Linked DNA regions of Laspinema palackyanum D2c. The main gene of each other region encodes a partner of the protein of the gene in region 2 in a complex. Links are inferred from orthologs where the notes say so. Each region holds a gene or a part of one and is shown on either strand. Other genes may lie near its edges.

Region 1 (5,277 bases), on a different replicon or contig from region 2:
TATGATTTGGCCTTTACTCCCGATGGGACGGGGATTGTTTCTACCAGTGAAGATGGGACTAAAATCTGGAATATAGCCGATGGAACATTGCTGCGGACCCTGGATGGAACGGCGAAATCCTTGGCCTTTAGTGGCGATCGCACCCTAATTTTAGGCGGGGATACCTTGCGAATTTGGCAAGTTCCATAATGAAAATATAGATGGATTCCCCGTTCAAAACTTCCACCCGTTTCTAGTAACCTCATTAAAATTTATATGACGCCGGAAGAGTATTTCGCAGCAGAAGAAATCAGCCCGATTCGTCGCGAATACATTCGGGGGGAAGTCTATCCGATGTTAGCATCTACCCCAGCTCATAACATGATTACCTTGAATTTGGCAACAATCCTCAGAAAACAGGTCCGAGGAACGAAAGGTCATGTATTTGTACAAGATATCAAAATTAGAATAGAAACCGTCGATGCTTTCTATTATCCCGATTTGACCGTGACTTGTGACCCTCGCGACTCCCAGGTAATTAACTCCTTTATTCGCTACCCCTGCTTGATTGTAGAAGTGCTATCCGAGTCTACTGAAGCATTCGACCGAGGGGATAAATTTGCCGATTATCGTCAAATTCCAACCTTAAAAGAGTATTTAATTATCAGTCAAACTCGCCCCCATGTAGAATGTTTTCGGCGCAATGAAAGGGGACGATGGGAATTATATAGTTATCACGCCCTAGAACAAATTCAGTTAACTAGCCTTAATCTCCGAATTGATATGGCGACTCTGTATGAGGATGTTTGGTAAGAGAATAAATCTTAGCGCCCCGAATGGTGTCGGCGACGCCAACTCCGGTGAAGAGTCCGCCAACGGCGAATCAGTTTAATCCCGAAAAAGTAGCTTAAAAATGCACTCAAACTCGCCATCACCACACAGCCGACAAAGAGAGTAAGTACAAAGTCCGCCCCCACTTCCAGTAAGGCTTTCGTGGATTTCAAGCGTTCCATATCAAACTCTTCATGGGATTTGAGTAGCCATTGACCCACCTCAAAATTCAGCCAAAATATCGGCCCATAAGTTAAGGGATTGCTGACCCAAGTGCCAGCAACCGCCATCCATTTATTCCCGCGAAACAGAATCGCTAAGGTCACCCCAATAATCGTTTGCAGGCCAAATAAAGGAAACAATCCCGCAAATACCCCCGCCGCCAACCCTCGGGCGAGGAATTCTGGACTGCCCTTTTGCCGAACTAAACGCCAGAAGTAGTAACGCCAAAACCGATGCCATCGACTGCCGGGACGTTTGCGTTTAGAGAACAGAGAAGTTAAACGAAAGCGATTGATTTTGGTCCTCCGGGAGTTGATGGACAACGGGTGTTTATGCAACATTGTTTTCCCTAGAATAACGGACTGAGTTGTGCAATGGGATTGCTCCCTGAGAGTTTTATAAGTGAGTCTTTAGCTTGAGATTATGACCGATATTTTAGCCTAATTTCCTCATCCTAGGGGGAGATTGGCGATCGCGAGGGATAATAAAGCAGTAGTCATAAAGTATGAAATCATGGATCGGGTGACGCAACGGGAGACGATAGCGGCGATCGCCACGGCGATTGTTCCACAGCAAGGGAGTATCGGGATTGTCCGCCTGTCGGGGTCCCAGGCATTGGCGATCGCCCAAACCCTCTTTCATGCGCCCGGATCCCAACCCTGGGAAACCCACCGGATCCTCTACGGGACAATTCGTCACCCCAAAACCCAGCAAATCGTCGATGAAGCCCTCTTGTTGCTGATGAAATCCCCCCGGTCCTTCACCCGGGAGGATGTGGTTGAGTTTCATTGTCATGGCGGTATCATTCCCGTTCAACAAGTCTTACAACTCTGTTTAGAACTCGGGGCTAGATTAGCACAACCGGGAGAATTTACCCTTCGGGCCTTTTTAAATGGACGATTAGACTTAACTCAAGCAGAAAGTGTCGCCGATTTAGTCGGTGCCCAATCGCCTGCTGCCTCTCAAGCGGCTTTAGCCGGATTGCAAGGCAAATTAGCCCATCCCATTCGCCAATTACGCACTCAATGTTTGGATATCCTAGCAGAAATTGAAGCCCGCATTGATTTTGAAGAAGATTTACCGCCCTTGAATGAACCAGAAATCATTCAATCGATTCAGGGAATACTTAAAGAAGTCGAGAGAATTTTAGGAACTGCCAACCAAGGGCAACTGTTGCGGATGGGATTAAAAGTTGCCATTGTCGGGCGTCCGAATGTGGGGAAATCGAGTTTATTGAATGCCTGGAGTCGTAGCGATCGCGCCATTGTTACCAACCTTCCCGGGACTACCCGAGATGTCGTAGAATCCCAATTAGTCGTTCAGGGAATTCCCGTCCAAGTCCTCGATACCGCAGGCATTCGCGCCACCGAAGACACGGTAGAGAAAATCGGCGTTGAGCGATCGCGACGGGCGGCACAATCTGCTGATTTAGTCCTATTAACCCTCGATGCCCAAGCCGGTTGGACTGCGGACGAACAGGAGATTTATCAACAAGTCAAAGATAAACCCATTGTTGTCATCTTCAATAAAATTGATTTAGTCGAACACATTCCCCCCTTACCTCTGCTAGACAATATCCGCGAAACCGTTAAAACCTCTGCCGCCCATCAACAAGGCATTGAAGCCTTAGAAACCGCCATTTTAAATGCCGTTCATGCCGGAAACTTGCAAGCCGGAAATCTGGATTTTGCCATTAATCAACGCCAAGCCGCTGCCTTAACCCGCGCCCAAACTGCCCTAGAACAAGTTCAAACCACCATTGACCAACAGTTACCCCTAGATTTCTGGACCATCGACCTTAGAGGCGCAATTCAAGCATTAGGAGAAATCACCGGGGAAGAAGTAACCGAATCCGTTTTGGACCGCATTTTTAGCCGGTTTTGCATTGGGAAATAAACAAGTCTTTACCTGTTCACAAGCAAAACCCAATCCAAGAGTCGCTACAAACGTTTGTAGTAACCCCTTCAGGGGTTAAATCAAGATGACTCCTTCAGGAGTCACTACGAACGTTTAAAAATTGGTACTTCTGGAAATACTGGACTCCCTCTTATTTCTGCTTCAAAACCAACAAAGTAATATCATCATACACTTTTTGTTCCCCGATAAATTCCCGGACATCGGCTAAAATAACATCCACAATTTCTGTTGCCGATCGCCCTTGTTGTTGACCCGCCAGTTCCTTCATGCGGTGTAACCCATATTGCACTCCCTCTATATTTTCCGCTTCCGTAATCCCATCGGTATAGACGATCGCCACATCTCCAGGGTTTAATTCAATCTCCATTTCAGCGACAAACTCCCCAATATCTTCCACTAACCCCACGGGAAACCCTAAATCCACTGTATCGATTAACTCCACTTGACCCTCGGCGCGCACCAGGATAATATCTTCATGTTGTCCACTGACCACCAGTTTCCCTTGATGATAATCCAGTAACATCAGGGACATATTCTTTTCCGATTTCATGCGTTGCAAATTGCCATAAACGGCTAAATTGAGCAGGGTCAAAAAATGTACCGGATTGCTGATATCACTTTGGAGGAGAGTGCGGACGGCCATTTGCACCATAATCATTAAAACCCCGCTTTCTAACCCATGTCCCGTCACATCTCCAATGCCAATTTTCACCCCCCCTTGATGTTGAATCACATCATAGTAATCTCCCCCGACTTCCGTTGCAGGTTCCATAAAAGCGGCAATCTCTAAACCCTCAATCCATAGCAACTCTTCTGCACTGGGTAAGAGCATTTGTTGCTGCTGACGAGTAACCTCTAATTCCGCCACTAATCGAACATTTTCAGTTTTCAGCCGAAGCAAATTCAAATGGGTTTTAATCCGGGCTAATAATTCATCCTTTTCTACAGGTTTGGTTAGATAATCATTAGCCCCAGCTTCAAATCCAGCTACTAAATCGGACAATTGATTTTTAGCGGTTAATAATAACACCGGCATTTCTGATGCCTGCCAGGTTTCCCGAATTTTTTGCGTGACTTCATACCCCGTCATTTTCGGCATCATCACATCTAGCAAAACCAGGTCCGGTTTAAAGCCTTTATTGAGAAGTTCTAATGCCTCAAGGCCACTTTTAGCTTGAATCACCGTATAATTTTGCAACGAGAGCATATTAACCAAAACCTGGAGGTTAATCGGTTCATCATCTACAATTAAAAGTTTAGCGGATCCTTGATGAGAGGCAATGACCCGAGGTTCCAAGGGATCCTGGTTTAAATCCGCTGTGGCGAACTGTTTGAGTAAGGGCAAAGTTTCCGAGGAGTTTTCGACTTTTTCCCCAGAAAGAGGCAAAGTAAAGGTAAATTTTGACCCTTCTCCCAGGCGAGACTTTACCCAAATTTGGCCGCCATGTAACTCAACTAATTGTTTGGCGATCGCCAATCCCACTCCCGTTCCTCCATAGAGTCTCGCCGTAGACCCTTCCGCTTGTTCAAACGATTCAAAAATCCGCTCTAATTTATCCTCAGCAATCCCAATTCCCGTATCGGTCAGAGTAATTTCCAGTTGAGAACCCGAGGAAATATTTTCCAACAAGTTATGCCCAGATATTCGCTGGGCAGAAATTTCTATGGTTCCAGTTTCGGTGAATTTAATGGCATTTCCCATTAAGTTATGAAGAATTTGTTGTAAGCGATTTTCATCCGCTATAACCGCTGGTAAATCTAAGGAAATGTTATTGACCAATTTCAGATTTTTATTCCCCACTAAGGGTAAACTGAGGGTAAAGACAATTTCTACTAAGGAACGCAAGTCTATGGGTTTGAGTTGTAAATCCAGGGTTTTGTGTTTGAGTTTCGAGAAATCCAGCAAATCATTGACTAAATTTGATAACCGCCGCCCACTGGAGGAAATCATCGCTAAATTGGCCCGAGTGGGAATGGGTAATTCTCCCGTTGCACCATCAATCAGGGATTCGGCAATGCCAATAATGCCATTCAGAGGCGTTCGCAATTCATGGGACGTATTGGCTAGAAATTCATCCTTGAGGCGATCGAGATGTTGTAATTGAATATTAGCCGTTTCCAGTCGTTGCTTCGCTTGTTCATTTTCACAAACTACCGCCGACAGGGTTAAGGTTGTCAGAGAAAAAACTCCCACAAAAGATTGCAACAGGATTAAAGATTCGTTGAGGTTACTGCGAATAAAAGGTCCCGACTCATTAGCGGTGGCAAAAATGGCGATCACTGAACTAATTAATAATAATAAAGTCGCCGACCATTGTCCAAACCGAA
Region 2 (5,424 bases):
CGAGTAAGGTGCCCGTGGGAGAAACTCGGGTGAACGAACCCTCCCACTCTCCCAGATTTTGCAGAAAATTTTCCCATTGCGTTCCCATGTTTTTCCTTGCCCTCCATCCGGTGAAATTTAGAGACAATATTGAGTTTCCATCCCCTTTATACCAGAGTCGGCGATCGGTTCAGTCGGGGTTAAAAGTAGGGTTTCTTTACCCAATCCCTGCCAATTAGCACCAAATCTGGGCTAGAAACTCGGTTTCTTGTCGCCTTTATTTAATACCTACGCTGACCCCCTGGGAGATGGATTTTTACCGTCTTGATAGGGGCTCAATGTGATGATATGATCAAAAACTTGACCGATAAAAAAAGAGAGTCCACTCAGCATTGCTCGGGTCCGGTATTGTCTGGATTGGCAGATTTTTGGCCTTAAAGATAACGGAATTTAGACCTGAGAAATCGGTAGAATCGTCTACAGTAATGTCAAAGTGGTGAAGTCGTCGAGCGATTAATAGGTGAGATTTCCATGACCATGACAAATCGAGTCGGGAACGCAAGGGGGCCGCGCAGGGTCAGGCTCTCCTTTTCTATGTCGAAGCAGGGGGTTCGTCCAGGGATGCCCCCTGCGATGGATCTAGCGCCGCTCACCGCGCTGTGCGCGAGGATCGCTGGACAAAGCACCCTGGTTCTGGTGACGCTCTTGCTGTCTATGGGTGCAGCGACGGCACAACGTCCGACCCCTCCCCCCCCACCCAGACCCCTGGTCCCCGTTGAACAGACTCCAGCATCCTCCACCCCGGAAGCGGCCACTCCCTCCCCCACGGCAGCGCCTACCCCCACGGCAGCGCCCACTCCGGCAGCCACCACGGAGGATGCAACAGAGAATGCACCGGAGAATGCCCCGGAATCAGAAGCGGCCCAGCAAGAGGTTTTACAACAAACTTCGGAACTCGATCCAGCGGTTCAAGAGCAGATTCAAGCGGAAGTAGACCGAGCTTTTATGCGGACTATGAGTCCCTTAGCGGCTGCGATCGCCGGATTAGTGGTTCTTCCCGTAGCAGCAACCTTGGGCGGAATTTGGCTGCTCAGAAAAAGTGTCGCCAATCAGGTTGCAAGTGAGGTCAAAGAACAACTCGGACAAACCCCTCCCTCACAACTCCCCGCCTCACAATCCAAAGGGGGGGGATTGGTTAAAAGTGAGAAAGGTGGGATGCCTCTGGCACTTTCTGAGGAACCGAAGAGCACTGCTCAATTAAATGAGTTGATTTCAATGGCGTTAGCCACTCAAAACTTAATTTCAGAAGCTCGCACCACCCTGGAAGAGTCGATGAAAATGCAAAATCGGATGGAGGAACCCTTCCAGGAGATTTTTGGCATTTATGTCAAACAAGGGAATGAGCTATTTCGGGAAGGGAGATATGAAGATGCCGTGGAGATGTATGACAAGGCCACGGAAATTAATCCTGAGTGTTATGAAGCGTTTTTAGGTCAGGGAGTCGCCTATACAAGATTGCAAAACTACGACGAGGCGATCGCCGCTTATAACAAAGCCATTCGCACCAGTTCCGACAAAGCCGATGCCTGGTACGGAAAAGCCCGCTGCTATGCCTTGAAATCTGATACAGATATGGCAGTTGATAACCTCCGGCAGGCCATTTCTCTCAATCCGGACATTCGAGAAATGGCTCAACATGAGTCAGACTTTAACTCCGTTCGAGAAACGGAATCTTTTGATACGTTGATGCGTTCTTAAAGCACTTTTAAAAACGCAATTGAACAATTCAATCTAGGGCGTTGGTACAGGATTAAATCAAGGCAGAAACCAGCTTTCTAACCTTGCCTGTACCGACGCCCTATTTTATTAGAGGGGATAAAATAAGGATATAAGGTTTCCCTCAGTTATGAGGTCCATTTTGGGAGTGCATCAAGCTGATGGCATCGCTTCGCTTAAGGCGATCGCTCTTCCTGCGGTGCGTGATAACCGTAAGCGTGCCTAGTTGCTTCAAATCTTGCTCGCGATCGGGTGTAGAACGGGATGAGAACAGCTATGATTAGGAAAGAGTTCAACACCATCCAGATACCATGACCATGCCAACTCCTGAATTTCAAGATGTTTTTGATGTCGTTGTTGTGGGTGCGGGTCACTCGGGATGTGAAGCAGCACTCGCTACGGCACGTCTTGGGTGTCGCACCCTTTTGCTGACGCTGAATTTGGATAAGATTGCTTGGCAACCCTGCAATCCGGCAGTGGGTGGCCCTGCGAAGTCCCAACTCACTCATGAGGTGGATGCGCTTGGGGGCGAAATTGGCAAGATGGCCGATCGCACTTATCTACAAAAGCGCGTCCTCAATTCTTCGCGAGGTCCCGCTGTCTGGGCGTTACGCGCTCAAACGGATAAGCGTGAATATGCTCACGTCATGAAAACCATTGTCGAAAATCAAGAGAATTTATCCATCCGCGAAGGCATGGTCACGGATCTGGTTCTGGGGGACAATGATGATGTGATAGGGGTGGAAACCTATTTCGGCGTCGCCTTTGGTTGCAAGGCGGTGATTTTAACCACGGGGACGTTCCTGGGTGGGACGATCTGGGTGGGGAATAAGTCCATGAGTGCGGGACGTGCGGGGGAATTTGCCGCTGTAGGGTTGACGGACACTTTGAACCGTCTGGGATTTGAGACGGGACGGCTGAAAACCGGGACTCCGGCACGAGTGGACCGGCGATCGGTGGATTATAGCAAGATGGAACCGCAACCGGGGGATGAGGAGGTGCGCTGGTTCAGTTTTGACCCGGAGGTTTGGGTGGAACGGGAACAGATGCCTTGTCATCTCACTCGCACGACGGCGGAAACCCATCGGCTGATTCGGGAAAATCTCCATTTGTCTCCGGTGTATGGCGGTTGGGTGGATGCGAAAGGTCCGCGCTATTGTCCGAGTATTGAGGATAAAATTGTGCGATTTGCAGACAAGGAATCGCACCAGATTTTTATTGAACCGGAAGGGCGAGATATTCCTGAATTGTATATTCAGGGATTTTCTACGGGTCTGCCGGAGAGTTTACAGTTGGAATTGTTGCGGAGTCTCCCCGGGTTGGAACATTGTACGATGTTACGTCCCGCTTATGCAGTGGAATATGACTATTTGCCAGCGACTCAGTGTTACCCTACGTTGATGACGAAGAAAATCGAGGGGTTATTCTGTGCGGGTCAGATTAATGGCACGACGGGATATGAGGAAGCTGCCGCACAAGGTATTGTGGCGGGGATTAATGCGGCGCGGTTGGTGCGCGGTGAGGACCCGATTATTTTCCCTCGGGAACAAAGTTACCTGGGGACGTTGATGGATGATTTATGTACGAAGGATTTGCGGGAACCGTATCGGATGTTGACTTCGCGATCGGAGTATCGGTTGTTGTTGCGATCGGACAATGCGGACCAGCGGATGACGCCGTTAGGACGGGAGATTGGCTTGATTTGCGATCGCCGTTGGGAATTATTCACCCAAAAACAGGAGAATATCGCGGCGGAAAAACAACGGTTGGAGACGACGCGGATTAAGGAACATGAGGAATTGGGGGTGGCGATCGCTGCTGATATTCAGCAAAAGATTAAAGGCTCAATTACCCTAGCGGAATTGTTGCGCCGTCCCGGTTTCCATTATGTTGACCTCAACCGTTATGGACTGAGCAATCTGGATTTGAGCTTAGAGGAACGTGAGGGTGCGGAAATTGATATCAAATATTCCGGGTACATCCAACGGCAGCAACATCAAATCGACCAAGTGGCGCGGGAGGAACATCGTAAACTCTCGCCCGATTTGGATTATGCCAATATTAGCACTTTGTCTAAGGAGGCACGGGAAAAATTGGCGAAAGTGAAACCCTTAACCATTGGGCAAGCTTGTCGGATTGGCGGGGTGAATCCTGCGGATATTAATGCGTTGTTGATTTATCTGGAGTTACAAGGACGACAGTTGGCAACCAGTGGCTCAGTGTAGTGTCATGGCAGCAACAACCGGCGGGGGATCAATCCCCCGCCTAACAGCTCAAGTCGGTTGAAACCGACTGAAAATACCACGGGATAAGACTTGCAGTCGGATTTATCCGACTTGAGCTATGAGGCCGCCAATCGATTGATCCCCCGCCGGTTGTTGCCTCAGTAACAGAAAGATGGTTGACCGTTCTGGCAAAAGCGAGGACAATAAATGGGTGCAACTCGTTGAAGCGGATTAGGCCCTAAAATTATTAGGACTGTCGGATTGTCTAAACTAGATTATAAAATCGGAGGGGAACTGCCCGATTGCTCGTAGTTGCCCGAGGATTGCGATCGCATCTTTAACCCTAACCCTTATAAAAAAAAGGCCATGTCTCAGGATATCAGCACCAAAACCATAGACTCATCCCCAGCGGAACAGGAGCGAGGTGGGGTCGGGACCCCGAATTGGTCCGTCGATGCCTACGCCGATCGCCTCATGAATGACCTGTTTCACGATGTAGACAGAATTTTAGATGGAGGCTCTCGCCAACCCAAACCGGCCCCCCCGGATTTGGTAACATTGCAATCGGTACAGGTGCCCCAAATCATCCTCCCCCAGACGATGATGCCCAAAACTGCCGCAGAAGCGACAGTGGATGCCAAGGCAACCCGCACAGATAAACGACGCAAGGGACAATCCTTCGATCGCCTCTTATTAGGGTCCGCCTGTGGATTGCTCCTGATTACCCTAGGTTTATGGTTATGGAATCGGGGATATTTGCAGCAATTCTGGGCGAAAATTGCCCCGGCACAGCCTGAAGCCGTAGCTCCTCCGAAAACGGCGGAACAGTTGAAAGCTGAGGCAGACGCAGATTTTGCGGCCTATATGGAGCGATCGCTCGAAGTGATGGACCGCCAAGCAGCGGGTCAACCCACAGAACCTGTAGTCCCCCCGAATACTGCTTTACCTATTCCCCCGCCTCCGCCTCCGGTGAATGTCACGGTTAATCCCCCCAATGTGATGGTCCCGGCACCCCAGGTTACAGTAAATACGCCCCATCAAGGCAATCTTGCCGAGGTACTCAATCGGATTGCGATCGCCCTGGAACGTGGCATCAATCCCACCCTAGTCCAACCCAATCTCACCGTTACCGTGCCTCGGACCCCGCCAGCGCCTCAAACCACCGCAGCAGCGCCAGCAACTCCGGCACCGGCACCGGCAGCAGCCCCTGCACCAGCCCCGACCCCAGCAACACCAACTCCGGCACCGGCAGCCACTCAAGCCCCCACCCAACAACCTGCTCCTACTCCCACTCCCACCCAACCCCCCAGAACCGTTAACGTACAACCCCAGGTGGCAGCGCCACCCCCACCCGTTCCCCAACCCGCACCCCCAACGGCAGAAGAAGCCCCAGGAGATAATGGAGTTGCGGAAAATCCCCCAGCAGAAGAATCAGAACCAGTCC

Evidence for each region. Proteins that work in one complex are often made in the same cells at the same time.
Region 1: the proteins of mnmG (region 2) and mnmE are in contact, whole or in part, in a solved structure (PDB 9HIP), measured with the Escherichia coli proteins. The link is inferred for Laspinema palackyanum D2c from one-to-one orthologs.

Annotation. Positions count from the first base shown.
Region 1 is NZ_JAMXFD010000022.1:68,257-73,533, forward strand. Bases 908-3,736 are described here. They hold mnmE (tRNA uridine-5-carboxymethylaminomethyl(34) synthesis GTPase MnmE), read left to right. Parts: upstream 908-1,545; coding sequence 1,546-2,928; downstream 2,929-3,736. Other genes in these bases: NG795_RS21175 (DUF2062 domain-containing protein), read right to left, coding at 908-1,373; NG795_RS21185 (MASE1 domain-containing protein), read right to left, coding at 3,080-3,736. Outside these bases: NG795_RS21165 (trypsin-like peptidase domain-containing protein), read left to right, coding at 1-189; NG795_RS21170 (Uma2 family endonuclease), read left to right, coding at 256-792; more of NG795_RS21175, read right to left, coding at 804-907; more of NG795_RS21185, read right to left, coding at 3,737-5,277. UniProt on the Escherichia coli protein: Exhibits a very high intrinsic GTPase hydrolysis rate. Involved in the addition of a carboxymethylaminomethyl (cmnm) group at the wobble position (U34) of certain tRNAs, forming tRNA-cmnm(5)s(2)U34.
Region 2 is NZ_JAMXFD010000003.1:11,827-17,250, forward strand. What follows is about bases 1,548-4,523. They hold mnmG (tRNA uridine-5-carboxymethylaminomethyl(34) synthesis enzyme MnmG), read left to right. Parts: upstream 1,548-2,066; coding sequence 2,067-3,980; downstream 3,981-4,523. Other genes in these bases: NG795_RS05250 (tetratricopeptide repeat protein), read left to right, coding at 1,548-1,737; NG795_RS05260 (hypothetical protein), read left to right, coding at 4,347-4,523. Outside these bases: NG795_RS05245 (DUF3598 family protein), read right to left, coding at 1-88; more of NG795_RS05250, read left to right, coding at 613-1,547; more of NG795_RS05260, read left to right, coding at 4,524-5,424. UniProt on the Escherichia coli protein: NAD-binding protein involved in the addition of a carboxymethylaminomethyl (cmnm) group at the wobble position (U34) of certain tRNAs, forming tRNA-cmnm(5)s(2)U34.